DNA from 3 places in the Kushneria sp. AK178 genome. Region 3 is predicted to be linked to each of the others. Evidence: predicted binding sites of a transcription regulator. Region 3 holds the regulator's gene; each other region holds the start of a gene.
The links. Region 3 encodes LexA, which represses DNA repair genes until DNA is damaged. Its sites were predicted from a motif close to TACTGTNTANNTANACAGTA; they were not measured.
Positions count from the first base shown of each region.

Region 1: the regulator LexA is predicted to act here: its motif matches at 2,817-2,836, upstream of uvrA (excinuclease ABC subunit UvrA).
Region 2: the regulator LexA is predicted to act here: its motif matches at 3,727-3,746, upstream of dinB (DNA polymerase IV).

Region 1 covers NZ_CP096381.1:3,010,000-3,017,539, forward strand. Annotated here, with positions in the region: gene M1D97_RS13785 (DNA topoisomerase IB) at 1-797, shown strand, start outside; gene M1D97_RS13790 (glycosyltransferase family 4 protein) at 985-2,079, shown strand; gene M1D97_RS13795 (single-stranded DNA-binding protein) at 2,173-2,739, opposite strand; gene uvrA (excinuclease ABC subunit UvrA) at 3,051-5,882, shown strand; gene M1D97_RS13805 (EAL domain-containing protein) at 5,934-6,638, opposite strand; gene rplQ (50S ribosomal protein L17) at 6,817-7,203, opposite strand; gene M1D97_RS13815 (DNA-directed RNA polymerase subunit alpha) at 7,244-7,540, opposite strand, start outside.
Region 2 covers NZ_CP096381.1:2,017,218-2,024,757, reverse strand. Annotated here, with positions in the region: gene M1D97_RS09145 (ribonuclease J) at 12-1,574, opposite strand; gene purU (formyltetrahydrofolate deformylase) at 1,781-2,635, shown strand; gene dinB (DNA polymerase IV) at 2,667-3,710, opposite strand; gene M1D97_RS09130 (histone-like nucleoid-structuring protein, MvaT/MvaU family) at 4,127-4,510, shown strand; gene M1D97_RS09125 (polysaccharide export protein) at 5,150-6,271, shown strand; gene M1D97_RS09120 (polysaccharide biosynthesis tyrosine autokinase) at 6,399-7,540, shown strand, end outside.
Region 3 covers NZ_CP096381.1:1,651,057-1,658,596, forward strand. Annotated here, with positions in the region: gene M1D97_RS07380 (DUF6586 family protein) at 1-227, shown strand, start outside; gene M1D97_RS07385 (hypothetical protein) at 317-562, shown strand; gene M1D97_RS07390 (lipopolysaccharide kinase InaA family protein) at 651-1,352, shown strand; gene lexA (transcriptional repressor LexA) at 1,395-2,039, opposite strand; gene M1D97_RS07400 (TetR/AcrR family transcriptional regulator) at 2,204-2,914, shown strand; gene nagZ (beta-N-acetylhexosaminidase) at 2,911-3,948, shown strand; gene M1D97_RS07410 (mechanosensitive ion channel family protein) at 3,989-5,272, shown strand; gene M1D97_RS07415 (hypoxanthine-guanine phosphoribosyltransferase) at 5,265-5,852, shown strand; gene mfd (transcription-repair coupling factor) at 5,985-7,540, opposite strand, start outside.

The sequences.
Region 1 (7,540 bases), 1.4 Mb from region 3:
GCGAGCAGCGCGAGAAGATGAAATTCGACCGCATTGTCGACTTTGCCCAGCGGCTGTCGACGATGCGACGCATCACCGGTCAACACATGGTGCGGGAGGGCATGCCGCGCGAGAAGGTGCTGGCCTGCATGGTCAGGCTGCTGGATACTGCCTACTTCCGACCGGGCAACGACAGCTATCGGGAGCAGAACGACTCCTACGGCCTGACGACCATGCGCTCGCGCCATCTGATCATCAACGGCAGCGAGCTGATCTTCGACTATCAGGGCAAGAGCGGCCAGCAGCAGCACAAGGTGGTCGAGGATGAAAGACTGGCACAAATTGTCGGAGAGCTTGATGATATTCCCGGCTACGAAATCTTCAAGTACTTCGATGACGAAGGGCACAAGGTGCGCGTCGACAGCCACGACCTCAATGACTACATCCATGAGGTGATGGGCGAGCGCTTCAGTGCCAAGGATTTTCGTACCTGGGCAGGCACCTCGATCGCGGCCCTTGCGCTGGATGAACTCGGCATCGGGGATGACGACGACGCCAGTCAGCAATACATTCGTGACGCCGTGGAGCGGGTGGCCGGACAGCTGGGCAATACGCCCGCCATTGCGCGCTCAAGCTATATTGACCCGAGGGTAATCGAAAGCTATCTGGACGGCCGGCTCTTGCGCCACTTTCAGGAGCAGATCGAGGAGGCGCTGGCGCATGAAGAGCTGACCGGCCCCGAAGAGCGCGCCATTTTGAAACTGCTGCAGAGTCGTTTACAAAGGACCCCGCAGGACTACAACACTGCATCTGCATAGCCTGGTGTCGACGCCGATAGTAGGCTTGCCAAACTATTGTCAGCGATGTTTACCCCGGTAAATCGACACACCTGTTCACGCAGCCTTTTTCAGGGAGACAGGCGGCCTGCTGCTTATCGAACGGCACGAGCCGTACTTTCCCTGTCAGAATATTTACCCTGTACACACCGCTCTGGGGACGCTTTGAATGGAAAAACTGGTCGGCAAGAAAATTCACGTGGTCATCGATAATATAACGACCGGCGGCGGTATCGAGCGTGTCTGCAGCGTCATACTCCCGATGCTGGCGCAGGAAGCCAGCGTCAGGATCATCGGGTTGCTCGACACCGAATCACGCACCACCTATGACTTCCCCGATATCGACATTGTCCCGCTCAACAAGGATCACCTTTCCGGTCAGCTCGGCTACCTGAAACTGTTGTCGAAAGCCTTCGATATGATCAAGAGCGATCGGCCGGATGTTGTTCTCTATCCCAGCATGGGAAGACTGACCGTCTTTGCAGCCCCCTTTGTCATGAAGGACCGGCGCCTGTCGCGTCAGACACGCCATATTGCCTGTGAACATATCGCCTTTAGCAGCCATTCAGGCATGGTGTTGAAACTCAAGCGCGCCACGCTTCCGCGTTACGACCGGGTCATTTTTCTGACCTCGAGAGATGTCAGCAAATTCAGGGACCGGTCAAAATTTCTGTACATTCCCAATCCGTCTCCCTTCACGGAAGTTTCTCCCGCCAGAACCGCACCGTCCAGCAAGGTGGCCATTGGCGTGGGGCGACTGACTCATCAGAAAGGGTTCGACCTGCTGATTCCGGCGTGGAAAAGCTTTATCGCCAACCACCCCGACTGGAAGCTCATTATTGTTGGTGAGGGTGAAGACCGTGACAAACTGCAGTCGCTGATTCGCGAGCACGAACTGGAAAACCACTGCGAGCTTCATGGCAACAGCAACGATATCGGAGCGCTGTACCAGCGTGCTGACATCATGCTGATGCCGTCACGATTCGAGGGTCTGCCGATGTCATTGATAGAAGCGCAGTACCATGCGCTGCCTATCGTGGCCTTCGATTGCGAAACAGGACCGCGGGAAATCGTGACCGATGGCGAGGATGGGTATCTGGTCCCGACCTTCGATCAGCAGGCGTTTACCGATGCCATCGACAAGGCCATCTCGCCTGAAAGGTATGAAGCGCTGTCCCAGGCAGCCACCCGGAGCGCCAAACGCTTTGATCGCCAGGAAATCATTCATCACTGGAAACAGCTTTTCGCTTCCATGTCGGCGTAAGGGCATCCTTCACGATTTTCCGACATAAAAAAGTGCCTTCCATCAGGAAGGCACTGCAAAGTCTGCTTCAATCATCAAGCGATGAACGAGGGATCAAAACGGGATCTCGTCGTCGAAGTCATCGAAGCTGCCGGGGTTGGGCGCACCGTTGTTGTTGCCGCCCTGATTCCCCTGCTGCGGGTTCTGGCCATACTGATTCTGGCCGTAACCGCCCTGCTGCTGGCCGCCACCCTGCTGAGGACGGCTACCGCCACCGGACTGACCATAACTGCCGCCGCCCTGGGGTGCGCCCTGGCCGCCGAAGTCGCCGCCCTGGGCACCGCTGCGGCTGTCCAGCATCTGCATGTCGTTGGCCACGATTTCGGTCGAATAGCGGTCCTGACCATCCTGCCCCTGCCACTTGCGGGTCTGCAGGCGTCCCTCGACATAGATACGCGAGCCCTTTTTCACATACTGCTGCGCAATTTCGGCCAGCTTGTTGAACATGACAACGCTGTGCCACTCGGTACGCTCCTGCCGCTGGCCGCTTTGCCGGTCGGTCCAGCTATCGGTCGTTGCCAGACGCAGATTGCAGACAGGACTGCCGGAGGGCAGAAAACGTACTTCCGGGTCCTGACCCAGATTGCCGATCAGTATGACCTTGTTTACCCCACGGGCCATGTTTCTCTCCAGTGCCGACTGGCATGTTTGAACGAATGTGCTGCCCAGGACATTGCCTTGACATGATCGTCTATAATAACTGTATGGATATTCACTGCAATGCAGGCCTTGCCCCGTCTATCCCCGACAAGGCACGAGCCGTCCTTCAAACGGCTGCCTGTCGTGTCTTTTGACCGGCATTTGCCCCTTCATGGCGTGCAGCCGCCATTTTACCGGGCTGTGCACCACATGGAAAACGCTGTGCGCTGCATTTTGCGCCCTGCTTTCAACTCCTTCTATAGTGTCTTTCCGACGCCGGCGATGAGGTAGGTATGGATCGTATTTCGGTGAGTGGTGCCCGCACTCACAACCTGCAAAATATTGATGTCGAGTTACCCCGTGACAAGCTGATCGTCTTCACCGGGCTCTCCGGCTCAGGCAAGTCTTCTCTGGCCTTTGACACCCTGTATGCCGAGGGCCAGCGGCGCTACGTGGAATCGCTGTCGACCTATGCCCGACAGTTTCTCTCCATGATGGAAAAACCCGATGTCGATCACATCGAAGGGCTGTCGCCGGCCATCTCCATCGAGCAGAAATCCACGTCTCATAACCCGCGCTCGACCGTGGGCACCATCACCGAGATCTATGACTATCTGCGTCTTCTCTATGCCCGGGCCGGCACGCCACGCTGCCCGGACCACGAGCTTGACCTCGAGGCACAAACGGTCTCGCAGATGGTCGATCAGACGCTGGCGCTGGAGGAAGGCACCCGGGTCATGCTGCTGGCGCCCATTATCAAGGGGCGCAAGGGTGAACATCAGCAGGCTTTGACCGAGCTGCGTACCCAGGGGTTCGTACGCGTGCAGATCGACGGTCAGACCTACGAATTCGATGAGCTGCCCACGCTCGAAAAGAACAAAAAGCACGATATCAGCGTCGTGGTCGATCGTCTCAAGATTCGTCAGGACATCGAGCAGCGGCTGGCAGAGTCGTTCGAGACCGCTCTGGGGCTGTCCGACGGTGCGGCCATACTGCACTTCATGGACGGCGACCGCGAAGACATGATCTTTTCCTCGCGCTTTGCCTGCCCCATCTGCGGCTATTCGATCGCCGAGCTCGAACCCCGGATGTTCTCCTTCAACAATCCGGCCGGCGCCTGTCCGAGCTGTGATGGTCTGGGCGTGCATCAATTCTTTGATCCCGGCAAGGTCATTCGTCAGGACGATCTGTCGCTGGCAGAAGGCGTCATCAAGGGGTGGGACAGACGCAGCATCTATTATTTCAATCAGCTTGAAGCCGTGGCCGCGCACTACGACTTCGAGCTGGAAACGCCCTGGAAACAGCTGCCACAGCGCGTTCAGGATGTCGTCCTGCACGGCAGTGGGCGTGAGTCCATCTCGTTTTCCTACGTCAACGACCGTGGCAAAAAGGTCTCCCGGGAGCACGCCTTTGAAGGGGTACTGCCCAACATGGAGCGCCGCTACCGGGAAACCGATTCAAGCACGGTGCGTGATGATCTGTCGCGTCATCTTGCCGTGCGCCCCTGCCCCACCTGCCACGGCAGCCGGCTGCGCCGTGAAGCGCGCCATGTCTTCGTGGACGAGCACTCACTGCCGGCCGTGGTCACCAAGCCGATCGGCGAGGCGCGCACGTTTTTTGAGGCCATGGATCTTCCCGGACGCCGGGGCGAGATCGCCACGCGCATCCTGTACGAAATTACCAGCCGCCTCGAATTTCTGGTCAACGTCGGGCTTGATTATCTGACGCTGGAGCGCAGCGCCGATACCCTGTCAGGCGGCGAGGCCCAGCGCATTCGACTGGCCAGTCAGATCGGTGCCGGGCTGGTGGGCGTCATGTACATCCTTGATGAGCCCTCCATCGGCCTTCACCAGCGGGACAACGACCGCTTGCTGCAGACCCTGACCCGGCTTCGTGACCTGGGCAACACCGTCATCGTGGTCGAACACGACGAGGATGCCATCCGCTCCGCCGATCATGTGCTCGACATGGGTCCCGGCGCCGGCGTTCACGGCGGCCGGGTCGTCTCTCAGGGCACGCCGGAGGAGATTGAAGCCGACGAGGCATCGCTGACCGGTCAGTATCTGTCAGGCAGCCGCCGTATCGAGATCCCCTCACCGCGCACACCGGTGACCCCGGAAAAAATGCTGCGCCTGACCAAAGCCAGCGGCAACAATCTGGACAACGTCGACCTGTCGCTGCCGCTGGGGCTTTTTGTCTGTGTCACGGGGGTGTCGGGCTCGGGGAAATCGACCCTGATCAATTCCACCCTGATGCCCGTGGCTGCCCGCGAACTCAACAAGGCCACGACGCTGACGCCGTCACCGTTCAAGGATATCGAAGGGCTCGACCAGCTCGACAAGGTCATCGATATCGATCAGAGCCCCATCGGCCGTACGCCGCGCTCCAACCCGGCTACCTATACCGGCATCTTTACGCCGATTCGTGAACTGTTTGCCGGCACCCCCGAGGCGCGATCCCGCGGCTACAAGCCCGGGCGATTCTCCTTCAACGTCAAGGGGGGACGCTGCGAGGCGTGTCAGGGCGAGGGCATGATCAAGGTGGAAATGCATTTTCTGCCGGACATCTACGTACCCTGTGACGTCTGTGGCGGCCGCCGCTACAACCGGGAAACGCTGGACGTTCTCTACAAGGGACACAGCATTCATGACGTGCTGGAAATGACCATCGAAGAGGCCGTCGACTTCTTCTCGCCGGTGCCCGCCATCGCCCGTCGTCTGCAGACCCTGATGGATGTGGGGCTGTCCTACATCAAGCTGGGGCAGAGCGCCATCACGCTTTCCGGCGGCGAGGCACAGCGCGTCAAGCTGGCCCGCGAGCTGGCCAAACGGGATACCGGCAAGACGCTCTACATCCTGGACGAACCGACCACCGGGCTACACTTCGAGGATATTCGGCAGCTGCTGGGCGTACTGCACCGCCTGCGCGATCAGGGCAATTCGGTGGTGGTCATCGAGCACAATCTTGATGTCATCAAGACAGCCGACTGGATCATCGATCTGGGGCCCGAGGGCGGCTCGGGCGGTGGCCGTATCATCGCCGAAGGGACGCCGGAAGAGGTCAGCGAACAGGAGATCTCTCATACCGGACGCTTTCTGAAACCGCTGCTGGCACGGGGTTATTAGCAGGCCAGCCGCCCCGGGACAACGCCGGAAGCGACAGTGCTTCCGGCTTTTTCATGCGGCAGTGACTGCATCGATGCAGGCCGGGTCAAGCTCGGGCAGCGTTTCAAACGCCGGCCTTGCATAGTAATATCCCTGATGACGCATGATGCCGTGCTGATACAGCCAGCGCGCCTCTTCCAGTGTTTCCACGCCCTCCGCCACCAGCCCGACATCCAGCGCCTGCGCCATCGAGACCATCTGACGCACCAGCGTCTGCCGTCTCGCATCATGATCGATACCGGTGATCAACACTCGATCCAGCTTTAAATGGTGCGGCGTCAGCTCCGTCAAAAGATCGAGATTGGCATGCCCCGTTCCGAAGTCGTCCAGCGCTACCGTAAAGCCCATCTCGTGATACTGCTCGACGATATGGCGCAGGTGGTCGCGATCGACAACATGCTCGTTCTCGGTAATTTCAAAGATCAGCTCGCTGAGAGACCAGCTCACCCGCCTGGCGGCTTCAAGTGTGGCCCGAATGCAGGCGCGCGGCTCATAGACCGCGTTGGGCAGGAAGTTGATGGAAAGCTTCGAGGTCATGCCCAGCTGACCGGCCATTTCGATAGCCCGTACGCGGCAGGCCTGATCGAAAGCATAAAGATGTTCCGCCGTTACCCGTGACAGCACCGACCAGGCCGACTCACCGTTGACGCCGCGAACCAGTGCCTCATGGGCAAAGGCGGTTCGGGTTTGAAGATCGACGATAGGCTGAAAGGCCATGGTAAAAGCGAAAGGCAGGTCGTGCTGACAGTTCTCGCACGTTCCATTGACGAAATGACATCCCACGGCAGGTACTCAAAGGCTGACTGGATGGTCAGTATGCGCTATCTCGTCTTTTTCAGAGACAAAAAAAGCCGACCCGGAGGTCGGCTTTTCTGACGGTAGTAGAGAAGACAGCTTATTCTTCGCCGCTGGCTTCTGCTGCTACCGGACGATCCACCAGTTCGACGTACGCCATGGGCGCGTTGTCGCCGGCGCGGAAACCGCACTTCAGGACGCGAACATAGCCACCCGGACGGGTGTTATAACGCGGACCCAGCTCATTGAAGAGCTTGCCGACCGTATCCTTGGAACCGGTACGGCTGAACGCCAGGCGACGGTTGGCGACGCTATCATTTTTTGCCAGCGTGATCAGCGGCTCAATGTAGCGACGCAGCTCCTTGGCCTTGGGCAGCGTGGTTTTGATCATTTCATGCTCGACCAGTGAAATGCACATGTTCTGGAACATGGCATTGCGGTGCGAGCTGTTACGGCTTAGATGACGACCGGTTTTACGATGACGCATGGATTAGATTCCTTACCAATCTGGGGCGCGAGTCACCCGTTCAGGCAGAGGCCTTGTCGTCCTTCAGACTCGCCGGCGGCCAGTTGTCCAGCCGCATGCCAAGTGAAAGATTACGAGCCTCGAGAACGTCCTTGATTTCGTTCAACGACTTCTTGCCGAGATTGGGTGTTTTAAGAAGCTCTACTTCGGTGCGCTGAATCAGATCACCGATGTAGTAGATATTCTCGGCCTTGAGGCAGTTGGCACTTCGGACAGTCAATTCAAGATCGTCAACAGGACGCAGCAGAATCGGATCAATCTGATCTTCCTCTTCTTCTACTTCCTGCTCTTTCTCGGC
Region 2 (7,540 bases), 370 kb from region 3:
AGGGGCCGGCATTATTGCTGCAGGGTGGTATCGACGACATCGATCGTGACGCTGGATGATTGTCGTAGCTGTTCCCTGAGCCACTGAGCGGCCAGTTCTTCGAGCCGATGCGATAGCTCCCGGGGCGTTTGTGCCGTCATTCCCTCCAGAGTGATATCCATCCAGTCTCCCAGCGTTTCCTCATCCACGAAGGCGTCGATCTGACTATCGATCAGCATCCTGCCTATCCGTTGCCACTGCTGTGTATCAGCCTGATAACTGACCGGCAGTACAATGACCGTATCGTTCTGGCGTTTTGAGGGCTTTCTGGCTCGCTTGCGCTGAGAGATGATCACCGGTGACAGGGTCAGCGTATCCTGCGTGGTCATGCGCTTGCCGTTCCAGCGCAGCCACTGACCGTTGACGGGCTGCATGACGCTCTCAATACCCAGCGTTTCGGCAATGTCGCAGTGCGCCTTTTGATGGACAGTTTCGCCATGTACGGGCAGCAGATGAGCAGGGCGAACCCACTGGTAGAGGCTAATCAGTTCATCACGCCCGGGGTGACCGGAGGCGTGCAGGCCCGGGTGTGTCTCATCATTGAATACCTGCGCGCCCCTTTGCGTGAAGGCCTGCTGGAGTCGCGTGACCGCCCTTTCATTGCCGGGAATGGCGCGCGACGAGAAAATGATGCAGTCGCCGGGATCGATCTCGAGGGCGAAGTGCTGGTTGGCGGCCAGGCGCGAGAGGGCCGCACGAGGCTCGCCCTGGCTTCCGGTTGCCAGAATCAGGATTTCTTCTGAAGGAAGGTAGCCAATATCGGACAGTGGGACCGTCTCAGGAAAATCATCCAGATAGCCAAGCTCGCGTCCCAGCCGTACCATCTTTTCCATTGCCCGGCCCAGCAGGGCGATGCGTCGATGATGGCGGCGTGCCGCACGTCCTGTTGCGAGAATGCGGGCCAGGTTGCTGGCAAAACAGCTGACCACGATACGTCCTTCACACCCTGCCATGAGCTGTTCGAGCGTGGCTGCCACGTCGCCTTCGCTGCGCGAATGCGTCTCTACCGTGGCGTTGGTAGAGTCACCCACCACGAGGTCAACGGGCGCAATGCTGGTGAAGTCCTGCTCGAGCGTCCGGGCTCCCAGTACCGGCTGAGGATCGATTTTCCAGTCACCGGTATGCAGGATGCGGTGTCGATCAACTTCCAGCAGCAGTGAAACGCTTTCGGGTATGGAGTGGGCAACGTTGATGCTTTGTACGGAAAAGGGGCCCGCATCAAAGCTTGCGCCGGGTTTGAAAACCCTGATGGCATCCGTTGCCAGACCCTGTTCCACAAGCTTTTGCCGCGCGATGCCTGCTGCCAGAGGCGTTGCATATATCGGGCAGCCAAGGCGGGGCCATAACCAGCCCAGCGCGCCAAGATGATCCTCATGCCCGTGCGTGATGACAATGGCTTCAGGCCGGATGCCAAGCGTTGACAGCGAAGAGAGATCGGGGATCTGCAGGGGCGTATCAGGGAGGTCCTGACGCAGGGCCATGCCGCAATCGACGATCAGCCATCGAGACTGAAAACCGTAAAGCATCAGATTCATGCCGATTTCACCGCAGCCGCCAAGCGGTAATAGTTCAATCTCGGAACGGCGACGGGGACGAACTTGTACGCGAGTCTGATCCATGGCGGGTCCGGCAATGGTTTGTCATCAACTATACGCAACGCGTCAGATGGTCACAACGAACACTGCTCAAAAGCCTCTGAATTCGCTACAATTCCTGCCTTTGAACAAGTAGCGTGAGCCTGATGTCCCTTTGTCGTCTAGTGGTAACCTGCCCTGATCGTGTTGGTATTGTGGCGCGTGTTTCGTCGTTTATCGCCGAGAAGGGTGGCTCTATTACCGAAGCCAATCAGCACTCCGATCTGGAAACCGGGCGCTTTTTCATGCGCTATGAAGTCGAGACCCGGCACATGGATGCTGGCAGTGATGCCTTTCGTCGCGACTTTGCACAAATTGCCGAAGAGTTCGACATGCAGTGGCAATGGCGCGACGGCGAGCAAAGGCGTCGACGCCTGATGATCATGGTGTCACGTGAGTCGCACTGCCTGGTGGATCTTCTGTATCGCTGGACGGCCGGCGAGCTTGACTGCGATATCGTCGGCGTGATTTCCAATCATGACGATATGCGCAGCGTGGTCGAATGGCACGGCATCGAGTATCACCATATTCCGGTATTCGCTGATGACAAGGCGTCTGCCTTTTCAGATATCGAGCGTGTGATTGAAGACAGTCGGGCCGATACGATCGTGCTGGCACGTTACATGCAGATTATTCCGCCTTCGCTGTGCGAGCGTTACAGCGGGCAGATCATCAATATTCATCACAGCTTTCTGCCTTCCTTTGCCGGAGCAAAACCCTATCATCAGGCGCATGCGCGTGGCGTAAAACTGATCGGTGCTACCTGTCACTATGTGACTCAGGAGCTGGACGCCGGCCCCATCATCGAGCAGGACATCCAGCGCGTGACGCATTGTCATACCACCAGTGATCTGGTCCGGCTGGGACGGGATATAGAAAAATCCGTGCTGGCGCGGGGGGTGCGCTGGCATCTACAGGACAGGGTGCTGATCGACGGCAACAAGACAGTCGTTTTCTCCTGAATGCCGGTATCGACGGCAGCTGGCCGGTGATTCAAAAAAGGCCCAGCTGCCGCTGAGCATCTTCTGATATCAGTCTGACGCCAACGCCCAGTAGCCTTACCGGACGTTCCGCTCGTTGCCAGGCCGTATCAAACAGTGGCAGGAAACGTTCCAGTTCGGGGACCTGGCCCGCGCTCTCCATGGTGGTGATCGAAAAGTCATCAAAGCGTATCTTGACAAAAAGCTTGTTGATCGCCGGATGCTGATAACGTGCGATGCGCTCTTCCAGACGTGTGACGAGGTCGGCGATTTTTTCACGGCATGCCGTCATGCCGGGGAGGTCACGATCGAACGTGGTTTCCACGCTGATGGACTTTCTCTCTCTTTCGACCTTGACCGGACGTTCGTCGATGCCTCGAGCCAGTTCATGAAGGCGTCCGCCAAACTTGCCGAATTCCTCCAGAAGTGTCGCAAGTTCGACGGCCTTCAGGTCCCGGCAGGTATGAATCCCCTGTGCTTCGAGCCTTTTCGCCGTCGCCGGCCCCACACCATGAAGTCTGGTAATGGAGAGATGATCCAGAAATGCCGGTATTCGATCAGGGGGGATGACGTAAAGACCGTCGGGCTTTTCCCAGTCACTGGCAATCTTGGCAAGAAACTTGTTGGGGGCGCCCCCTACGGAAATGGTGATGCCCACGCGTCGTTGCACTTCCTGTTTGAGCCATTTTGCCATCCAGGTAGCGCTACCCTGCATGCGTTTGACGTGTGAGACATCCAGAAAGGCTTCATCGAGTGATAGTGGCTCGATAACGGGCGTCAGCTCGCGAAATATCTCCTGTACCTGATGCGAAACCCGACGGTATTTGTCGAAATCGGGGCTCAGGCGTTGCAGGTGTGGGCAGAGCCTTTTCGCCTGTGCCATGGACATGGCGGAGCGTATACCGTATTCACGAGCCGGATAATTGCACGTCGCTACGACCCCCCGGTGCTCTGATCGCCCGCCGATCACCAAGGGAATGTCTATCAGGGAGGGGTTATCACGCATTTCGACAGCTGCATAGAAACAGTCGCAGTCAGCGTGAAGTATCTTGCGCATCACGAATCCCGAAAATGTCTGTATGAATATACATACTATAGACCTGCCGGACTGTAAACAGGGATGCCTGAACCATGAAAAGAGCATTACCCTGGATGGTTGCCGCCCCCTTGGCGCTATAATATCTCGCCTGCCTCAATGCAATGAGTAATAATATACCACTAAGCAACTCAGCGTAGATGCAGTGCGCCTTTCTCATTACCGAGTCATTTCGGCATATTTGCCTAATATTAATAATGGTAGATATGGCACAGTTATATAACGTTGATAGTCATTCAGGGAGCTTTAACGCCAGATTTTACTTTAAAGTGCTTTTGTTTTGACGTATTATCCAAAAATCAGAGGTTAAAACTATTTTAATGGGCCGCAGGGTCGACATCTCATCAAGAGATGTGTATTAGCTGAAGAGGTCGGTAATGTCGCTGTTAAATGAATACATGAAAAAGGAACAACTGCTGAAGCAACTGCGTGATGAGTTGCAGCAGCTCGAGCAGGATCAGAGGCTCAAGGGTGAGCTTGAGTTCAAGGAACAGCTTGAGCAACTCATGCAGACCCACAACAAGACAGCCGCTGATGTCATCGGGATTCTTGATCCCGGCAGCGAACAGCCCGCTGCAGGGCAGCCATCCGCGTCCGAAAGTCAGGGGGCGGGCCGGCGCAAGCGCAAGCTGAAAGTGTATCGTAATCCACATACCGGCGAAGTCGTGGAAACCCGCGGCGGTAATCAGAAAACACTCAAGGCATGGAAAGAAGAATACGGTAACGACACGGTCGAGCAATGGCTTGAACGTACCGAGTAGAAGCATTGTCAAAAGGCCGCTTTATAAGCGGCCTTTTTTATACCTGCCGCTTTACATCGATTCGATAAGTGGATATACGGTTATCCCACTGCAGGTCTGTCGTGCTATTGTGACTCTAGGCGACGTTTTCTTGAGGGCATGATGTGTCCTGCACAAATCCTGTCATATCCTGTGTTTAAAATATTCAGTCTGCCGTCGAAGCGTCGATGAAGCGAGTGCTCCCAGAATTTCATGTAACATGGCGTGACATGATGATTCACAAAACGGAGTGCGATTAATGGCCGGCAGGATGCTGGTGCTGTAGAATTCCGAAATAATGATGCGCAAAGCAGCATACCCCCGCCCATGGGGGTCTGATAGCATCGACAGCAATCCAGAAGTCTGAATAATTTTATCTGACCTTTAATTAAAGGCTGCAGGCTCTTTTGCCGATTTCTTTAATCAGGTCAGGTCATGTTATTGAGGCGTCGATTCGACTTGCAGTCATGGACTGCTGCATCATGCGATACCGCCCGACAGGCGTCGGGTAGAAAAGCGACATCGGCGGTATCTTATGGCCTCGGAAACACGCCAGTATGAACATTCCGTGGCGGTAGCGTGTCCAGGCGCCGGAATAATTTTGACAGGAGTAAGCGGTTAATGAAGCGGCTGCTGAGTTGTGCCTTGTTGGGGAGTTCCCTTGTGCTGGGAGGTTGTGCCTTTTCTCCCGGCAGTGATATGCCCTATGAACAGTCGGGGCCACCCATCGATGATCTGGTAGATGTCCAGCCCATCACCTTTGGTCTTGTGCAGGCGCAAAATGCTGCGCGCAAGGAGGTCAGCTCCCAGCGAAGCCTGAAAGAGGCATCTGAAGAGCTGAAGTTCGATGCCAGGGATTATGATTATCGAATTGGCAAGGGCGATATTCTCAATATCGTTGTTTACGACCATCCCGAACTGACGATCCCTGCAGGTGGCGAGCGCAGCCCGGTAGAAACAGGGAATGTGGTGCACAGTGATGGCACCATCTTCTATCCCTATGTGGGGCGTTTACAGGTCGCTGGCAAAAACGTGTCGGAGGTACGCAGACAGATATCGTCAGCACTGGCGGACTACATCGCCGAGCCTCAAGTCGAAGTCAATATCGCCAGTTTCCAGTCCCAGAAGGCCTATGTAAGCGGACAGGTGTCCAATCCCGGCCAGCAGCCGATTACCAATACACCGCTCACGGTACTTGATGCCATTACCAGCGCAGGTGGCCTTAACGAGAACGCCGACTGGCATCATGTCGTATTGACGCACAATAATGGTCAGGAAGAGATCATTAACGTCTATGACATGCTTCAAAACGGACAGATGAGCCAGAACCGCCTGCTGGAAGATGGTGATGTGCTGCATATTCCTGATGTCGGCTCACAGAAGGTTTATGTTCTGGGTGAAGTACTTAGACCTCAGGATTTGCCGATGGGAGGCCATCGGTTCAGTCTGGTTGATGCGCTGAGCCAGTCCGGTGGCATCGATGAAGTGGAAGCAAGAGCTTCGGGTATCTTCGTTATCAGGCAGGGTGGGCCGGGTGACAAGATGGCTACGGTCTACCAGCTCGATGCCAGCAACGCAGCTTCGTTCGTTATTGGCACGGAATTCCAGCTCGAGCCGCAGGATATTGTGTATGTCACAACTGCACCAATCACTCGCTGGAACCGTGTTATCAGTCAGCTACTGCCCTCGACCAACCTGACGCGTCAGTCGATCGGCTCGGTTGATGATTACAACGACCTTTAAGGGTTGTGCGCTATCCGGTGCACGGATAGCGCAACTCTTGAAGCGGCAGTATCGGAAATGAGCGCTGCATAAAACTGACAGATATGCTCATGTACCATTTCGTAAATGGAATCAGTGATAAATCAATATGGCCTCGAATACTGAACGATATCAGTCAGCCGATTCCGGCGATGAGCTTGATCTAGGCCGCCTTTTCGGTCTGATGATCGATAACAAGTGGCTAATCGCCCTGATCGTATGCGTCTTTACGTTTTTCGGCATTCTCTATGTCACGTTTAAAACGCCCGTCTACCAAAGTGATGCGCTTCTTGAGATAGAAGGACGTGCCAACCCGGCCAGTAACCCGATTCAGAACCTGGGTGTCTTTGGAGATACGCCTCGCTCAACTTCCGAAATGCAGATTCTTGCTTCGCGAATGGTACTGGGGCAGGCGGTTGATCGTCTCAACCTTCAGTTGAGCATTACCCCGGAAGGACTTCCCGTGCTTGGAGATACGCTGGCACGTCGAGGCATTGATCGTCCTTCCTTTGCCGAGGGCTGGTCTTCCGTCTGGGCAGGCGAGAGTATCAATGTGACCCGGTTTGTTGTGCCGGACAGCTGGATCAACAAATCACTTACCATCCGGTCACAGGGTAACGATCGCTATGAGCTGCGTGACGACGGCAACCTGATTCTGGAAGGCCGGGTAGGTGAGCTGGCGCAGTCGCGTGATGGCAACGTTGAAATGCGAGTCATGGACATGACCGCCGGTCAGGGCGCTGAGTTCAACGTCGTCAAACGCTCACGTCTATCAACCATCAATGGTTTACGCAGCCGTTTTGAGGTTGAGGAAGTGGGTCGCTCCGGCACGGGGATCCTGCGGCTGACGCTCAACGGCACTGATCGTAACGAGATCCGTGAAAGCCTCAAGGCCATCACCGATATCTACATCACGCAGAATATTGAAAGGCAGTCTGCTGAAGCTCAAAAAAGTCTCGACTTCCTTAATCAGCAGGCACCGCGCGTCAGAGAGAGCCTCGTTGAAGCCGAAAACAAGCTGAACAATTACCGTGTTAATCAGGACTCGGTGGACCTGGATCAGGAAACGTCCTCGGTACTGAACCAGATCGTCAACATCGACAATCAGCTCAATCAGCTCAGATTTGACGAAGCGGATCTATCACGCCGTTTCAACAAGAGCCATCCTCAGTATCAAGCGCTGCTGCAAAAGCGTGAAGAGCTCAATGCCGAAAAGGATCGCTTACAGGAGCGTGTTGATAGCCTTCCCGA
Region 3 (7,540 bases):
AAATCGAACTGCTGCGAGAGCTCATGGCCCGTCCCGACAGCTGGCTTGCCAGACTGCTGCAGCTGCTTGATCGTCTTCATGATGAAGGTGGTGCCGCGCGGCTGCGTCGGCACGACAACATGATTGCGTCCAGCCAGAGTGAGCCCCTTTCCCGGGAACTTGCAACGTGTCTTGATAGTTTTCGAACGCTGCTTCCCAGACTCCGTGAAACCAGCCATGAGTGGTAATGTCTTGTATTGGAACAACGTGACATCCCTTTTCAGGGAAATTAATATTGCGTTAATGATTGGCGCTGATCGGATCAGTGAGGTGGCTCATGACTGACGCCGCCGTATTCGAGATCGTCGAGCTTGAAGATGGTCAGTTTGTGCTTCGGGCCGCCGACAGTGACGAGACAAACGAGCCGCTGGCCAGTATCCGGTTTTCGTCCAGTACGCTTGAACTTTTGCGGCATCATCGCTTTGATGTGGCCCGGGAAATGCTGGACCATTTGATCTCCCGCTCCGTACTCGCAGAAGAGGATGAGGGCACTGAAGCCCCCGAGCCTGCCGCCATTCATTGATTCGCCTTTTTGACTCGCCCGATCCCCGTTTATGGGCGGGGATCGTCCTTTCGGCCCCCGGGGGCTGAAGATCCGGAATTGATCTGTTATGTCAGAGACCCTGCAGGGTGATTTTGACTTCTGGTGGCAAGCGCCGGGAGAGTGGGTAGAACCCCCCAACGAACGCAAGGGAGGCCTCAGCGGTGTTCGGTTCATCCGGCCCGATCCGCAGGGTCCCTCCTACTATGTCAAGATTCAGCACGGCCATCTGTTTCGTAGCCTGCGCTATCCGCTGGGACGGCCTACCACGGTGCGTGAATGGCAGGGCCTCAAACGGTGCCAGATGCTGGGGGTCAACGCGCCGCCTCCCGTTTTTTTCAAGGCCAGAAAAAGCGGGCAGGGGTGGCAGGCCGTCATGGTGACCGAGGCCCTCCACGGTTACCAGAGCCTGCAGGCCATGCTCAGGGCTGACGAGTACGATACCGGGCAGCGCATCGCCATATTCCGGGCACTGGCAAGCAATCTCATCAGGCTGCACCGCAGTGCCTACAAGCACGGCCATCTCTATCCCAAGGAGGTGCTGGTTCGACTCGATGCTGATGACAGCGCGAGTACGGCACTGGTGGATCTGGAAAAGTGCCAGCGTCGTCCGTCGACTCGCCTGGCCGCCATGCGTGATCTGACGCGTCTTTTTGGTGATGCCCGGCCAATGGGGATGCGTGACGACGAATGCCATCTGGTGATGGACCTCTATCAAGAGGCGGGGATGACGCTGGACAGGGCACGCCTCATGCTGCCGCGGGTGCGTTAGGTGTGCCCGCAGGCACACCCTTGAGAAAAGCCGGCGTGCCGGTTAAAGGTTGTTGCCGTCGCCGCCGCGAATCACGCCAACGCCGACGCCCTCTATTTCCAGGCTCTGTCTTGTCAGATCGATGGTGATGGGCTCAAAATCGGGGTTTTCGGCAATCAGGCTGACAACACTGCCCTGGCGCTTGAAGCGCTTGACCGTGACATCGTCTCCCAGGCGCGCCACCACGATCTGCCCGTCCCGGGCATCATGCGTGCGGTGGACGGCCAGCAGATCGCCGTCGAGGATGCCGGCATCGCGCATCGACAGGCCGCGCACGCGAAGCAGGTAATCCGCCCCCGGATTGAAAAAGTCGGCCGGCATCGGGCAGTAGCGCGCGATATGCTCGGCGGCGAGAATCGGGCTGCCGGCGGCGACTTCCCCGACAACGGGCAGGCCGGCAGCAGTGCTTTCCTGCTCCTGAATGGTCTGCTCCTGATGGGACAGGCGAATGCCGCGCGATGTCCCGGGGATCATCTCGATAACCCCCTTCTTGCGCAGTGCCCGCAGATGCTCTTCGGCGGCATTGGGCGAGCGAAATCCCAGAGCACCGGCAATTTCGGCCCGCGTGGGCGGATAGCCGAGCTCATTGATGGTGCTGGCAATAAAATCGAATACGGCCTGCTGGCGAGCGGTCAACGGTCGTGTCATGTGCAGTGGCCATTGTTGATGTATACAGTATGTGATTGTATCCAGTCGTCATGTCAATGCAAGTGCTGCGATGCTGCCTGAATGCAGGTGTCAGGCGGCAATGGTGATACCATCGATGACTGGCCCGCACGTTTTATTTTCATGAAAGAGAACTGATATTTTCCATGGTGCCATCCGATACCGTGACCCGAATCCTTGATGCGGCTGAAGTGCTGTTTGCCGAGCATGGCTTCTCTGAAACCTCCCTGCGTCGGATCACCGGCCGGGCCGAAGTCAATCTGGCGGCCGTCAACTATCACTTCGGCTCCAAGCAGGCGCTGATACAGGCCGTGTTTTTCCGGTATCTGGACCCGTTCAGTGCGGATCTGCACCGACGGCTTGATGCGCTGAAAGCCGGTGAGGCGGGCGCGCCGGATCTTGATGGGCTGCTTGATACGCTCTTTGCCAGCGTGCTGGAAATGCCTTCCGACAATCATGATCTGAGAACCTTCATGAAGCTGCTGGGGCTGGCCTACTCTCAGACGCAGCGCCAGCTTCGCGACGAGCTGCGCCGGCGTTACGGCGATATCTTTTCACGCTTTCTGGAGCTGCTCAGGCAGGCTACCCCGGAGCTGGCCGACGATGAACGCTTCTGGCGGCTGCATTTCATGCTGGGGTCGGTCATCTTTACGCTGTCCGGGCTCAATACCCTGCGCGATATCGCCGAGCATGACTACCATCAGCGCATCACGATCCGGGAGCTGGCCCAGCGGTTGAAGCCGGTGGCACTGCACGCCCTGCGGGCACCGGTGGCCGATGATGCATCAGTCGCACGGATCGATCAGCATATACCGCCAGAGATGACGTCCTACGCCAGAACAGGAACCCACTCATGACCGACTCAAAGGTCGCCACGTTCGGTGGCCCCCTCATGTGTGATCTTCAGGGCACGCACCTGAGCGAGCAGGAGCGGGACTGGCTTGCGCACCCTGCCGTGGGAGGCATTATTCTCTTTGCGCGTAATGTCGAGTCCCCCGGGCAGATGCGCCGGCTGTGTGACGACATTCGTCGATGTAATCCCGATATCGTGATCGGCATCGACCAGGAGGGTGGGCGTGTTCAGCGTCTGCGCAACGGTGTGACAGCCCTGCCGCCCATGGCGCGTCTGGGCCGGTACTATCGTCAGGCGCCCGAAAAGGCGCTGGCACTGGCGTGCGACACCGGCTGGCTGCTGGCGATGGAAATGGCCGCCTGTGGCGTCGACTTTTCCTTCGCGCCGGTGCTGGATCTGGATGATGCCCGCTGTCCGGCCATCGGCAACCGCGCCTTTTCCGATGACCCGCAGCATGTGACGGCCCTGGGCGGCGCCTTTATCGACGGGTTCGAGGAGGCTGGCATGGCCGGTATCGGCAAGCATTTCCCCGGCCATGGCGGCGTCACGCTCGATTCACACCTGGTGATGCCGGAAGACGACCGGACACTCGAGGTGCTCGAGTCGCATGACCTGATGCCCTTCAGGGCCCTGTCCGATCACCTGGTCGGCATCATGCCGGCCCATGTGCGCTTTACCCGGATTGACGATCGGCCTGCCGGGTTTTCGCAGTACTGGCTTGAGTATCTGCGTCACGATATCGGCTTTGATGGCGTGATCGTTTCCGACGATCTTTCCATGGAAGGGGCCGCCATGGCAGGCGGGCCCGGTGAGCGTGTCATGGCAGCACTACAGGCCGGCTGCGATCTGACCCTGTTATGCAATGACCCTGACGCGGCGGCACAGGCCCGCGACACACTGGCACGACACACCGTGCTGCCCGAGAGCCGGCAGCGTTTGAACAGGCTCTACTTCAGCGGCAAGCGCCTGACAATTGAAACGCTCATGACGCTGCCACGCTGGCAGCATACGTGTGAGCGGCTGCAGCGGATCGGCTGATGCGCCAGCGCACCCGATGATCTGAAGGAGCCCCTGCGTTATGGAAGCGACGGCACTCTGGCAACAACTGCTCACCGGTACGCGCGACCGGCTGGATCAGCTCTTCGGAATCCCGGGCTGGGCCCTCATGCTGATCGGACTGATGCTTTTGACGGTGGTCGTTGATATCACGGCGGCACTTCTGCTGCGTCGTCTGGAACGGCGTCTGCGCCACAGCCCGAGACGCTGGGACGATGCGCTGGTGCACGGGGCTCGTGTGCCCTTTCGGGTCTGGCTGTGGAGCGGTGCCCTGTGCATGATTCTGACCCTGGTGGCTCAGGAGGTCGAACTTGAAGGGGTCAGCCGCTATATGGGGCTGACGTTCGGCATGATCACCCTGGTATTGATCTTCTGGGGTGAAATCCGGCTGATGCAGCGTCTCGAGCAGCGCATGGTCTTCCCGCCCGGCAATTCCCGCTCGTCTCCGGTCGATCAGACCACGGCCTCGGCCGTGACCAAGATCGTGGGCGCGGTCACCCTGCTGACCGTCATGCTGCTGGCCATGCAGCTGCTGGGCGTCGACATGTCCAGTATTCTGGCAGTCGGCGGTGCCGGCGGGCTGCTGATCGGGTTTGCCGCGCGCGATGTCATGGCCAACTTCTTTGGCGGCATGGTGATTCATCTGGACAAGCCCTTTCGGGTGGGGCACTGGATCCGCTCGCCCGATCGCGACATTGAAGGCGTTGTTGAGGACATCGGCTGGCGTCTGACCCGCATACGCACCTTTGCCGGTCCGCCCATCTACGTGCCCAATGCCGCCTTCAACCGGATTACCATCGAAACCCCGTCACGCATGCAGGCGCGTCTTATCTGGGAAAATGTCGGCATCCGCTATCAGGATGCCGGGGCGATCGAGGCGATTACCGGTGACATACGTGACATGCTCGATCGGGACGAAGAGATCAACAGCGACGAGCTGATCACGGTGAATTTCAACCAGTATGGTGATTATTCGCTGAACCTGATGATCTATGCATTGAGCAGTGTCACCGACTGGCAGCGCTACAATGAGACCCGACAGCGCATCCTGCTCAAGGTTCGTGACATCATCGACCACCATGGGGCCGAGCTGGCGCTGCCGGCTTCAAGGGTTTATGTCCCCGATGAGATACGCCTGGGTAACACGGCGGAGCCGATGGACCTTGAGCCCGAAGGGGATTCACGTCAGGATAGCGCCCCTCAAAATTCCCGGTCGGCCACCGAGCGCCGGTCGCGGGACAAGCACCGGGGGCAACGGGCCCCGTTTGATACCGAACCCAACAGTGAGTCAGATGGCGATGGCTGAACAGCAGGATGGTCCCCCCGAGATAGCCCAGTATCACAACGATATGAAGGTCCTGATGGATGAGGCGGACTGTCTGATCGATCTACCGGCTGTCGAAAGGGCGCTGGATGACATGGCCGAACGATTAACGCAGAACCTTTCCGACAGCATGCCGGTCTTTTACTGCGTCATGAATGGCGGCCTGATCACGACCGGGCATCTGCTGACCCGGCTGGGCTTTCCGCTGGAAGTCGATTATCTACATGCCACGCGCTACCGGGGCGGGCTGCGCGGGGGGGAGCTGTTCTGGCGCGTTTCTCCCGAGATTCCGATGGCCGGACGCCACGTGGTCATCGTCGACGATATTCTGGATGAAGGCGCAACGCTGGCCGCCATTCTGGAATACTGTCGTCAGGCAGGGGCGGCCAGCGTCTCCTCGGCCGTACTGGTCGAGAAAATGCACGATCGCAAGGCCGTTCCCGATCTCAAGGCGGAGTACTGTGGCCTGGAGGTCGAGGACCGCTACGTGTTCGGTTTCGGCATGGACTACAAGGGCTACTGGCGCAACGCGCCGGGGATTTTTGCCCCGCGCGGGCTCTGAGCGGGCATCGATCATTCCCGGCCGACATATCGATGCCGGCGGGTGCCGCAGCGTCGAGAGGGCATCAGACCACACGACAGGGGGCCGGCCATCAGGGCCGGCCCCTGTTGTTTGCCCGGCAAGCCGGGCGCTTCAGCTTTTCTGGTTGAAGTGGTCCAGCAGCGATTCAATGGCGGCAAAGCGCGCCTCGGGTGTCTCCATGGGCTGCTCGAAGCGCAGGGTTTCGGCACCATCGAGCCGATACTGATCGGGTGATTGCTGCATCATTTTGACCAGCGTCATGGGATCCACCGAGGTCTCGGGGCTGAACTGTATACGGCCGCGCCTGTCCCCGGCTTCCAGCCGCGTAATGCCCAGCCGCTCGGCGCGAAAGCGCAGTGTGGCCTGACGGAAAAGGTGCTTGACCGGTTCCGGCAGCAGACCGAACCGATCGATCATCTCGACCTGCAGCTCCCGCAGCTCACCATCGTTTTTGGCATTGCTGATGCGCTTGTACATGATCAGGCGCTGCTGAACATCGTGCATGTAATCCTCGGGGATCAGCGCCGGCAGCCCGAGGCTGATGTCCACGCCTTCCGACATGGGCGCTTCAATGTTGGGCGTTTTGCCACTTCGGATGGCGTTGACGGCCCGATCAAGCATTTCCATGTAGAGGCTGTAGCCGATGGTCTCGATCTGACCGCTCTGCTCCTCGCCCAGTAGCTCCCCGGCACCGCGGATCTCCAGATCGTGACTGGCCAGGGTAAAGCCCGCGCCGAGATCCTCGGCCTGGGTGATGGCTTCAAGACGCTTGGTCGCATCCGTGGTCATCTGTCTGGGCGGCGGCGTCAGCAGGTAGGCGTAGGCCTGGTGGTGCGAGCGGCCCACCCGGCCGCGCAGCTGATGCAGCTGAGCCAGTCCGAACTTGTCGGCGCGCTCGATGATGATGGTGTTGGCGCTGGGCACATCGATGCCGGTTTCGATAATGGTGGAGCACACCAGCACATTGAAGCGCTTGTGATAGAAATCCGACATGGCCCGTTCCAGGGCGCGCTCGGCCATCTGCCCGTGGGCGACGCCGACACGGGCATCGGGCACCAGCTCGCGCACCTTCTCGGCCGTGGCCTCGATCGATTTGACCTCGTTGTGCAGGTAGTAGACCTGACCGCCACGCAGCAGCTCACGCAGTACGGCTTCCTTGAGCACGGCCTGGTTGCGCTGCTGCACGAAGGTCTTGACCGATAGCCGGCGCGCCGGCGGTGTAGCAATGATGGAAAGATCACGCATGCCGCTCATGGCCATCGATAGCGTGCGCGGAATCGGTGTGGCGGTCAGGGTCAGGATGTCGACCTCGGCGCGCAGCGACTTGAGTTTCTCCTTCTGATGGACGCCAAAGCGGTGCTCTTCATCGACGATGACCAGCCCCAGATTGGCGAACTCGAGCTCCTTGCCCAGCAGCTTGTGGGTGCCGATGACGATATCGATGCGGCCGTCATTGAGGCGCTCCAGCGTCTGTGACTGCAGCTTGCCGCCCTGAAAGCGCGACAGGATATCGATGTTGATGGCCGAGTCGGCGAAGCGGTCGCGGAAATTGTCAAAGTGCTGCTGTGCCAGCAGGGTAGTGGGCACCAGCACGGCCACCTGCCGACCGGACTGAACGGCCAGAAAGGCCGCCCGCATGGCCACTTCCGTCTTGCCGAAACCGACAT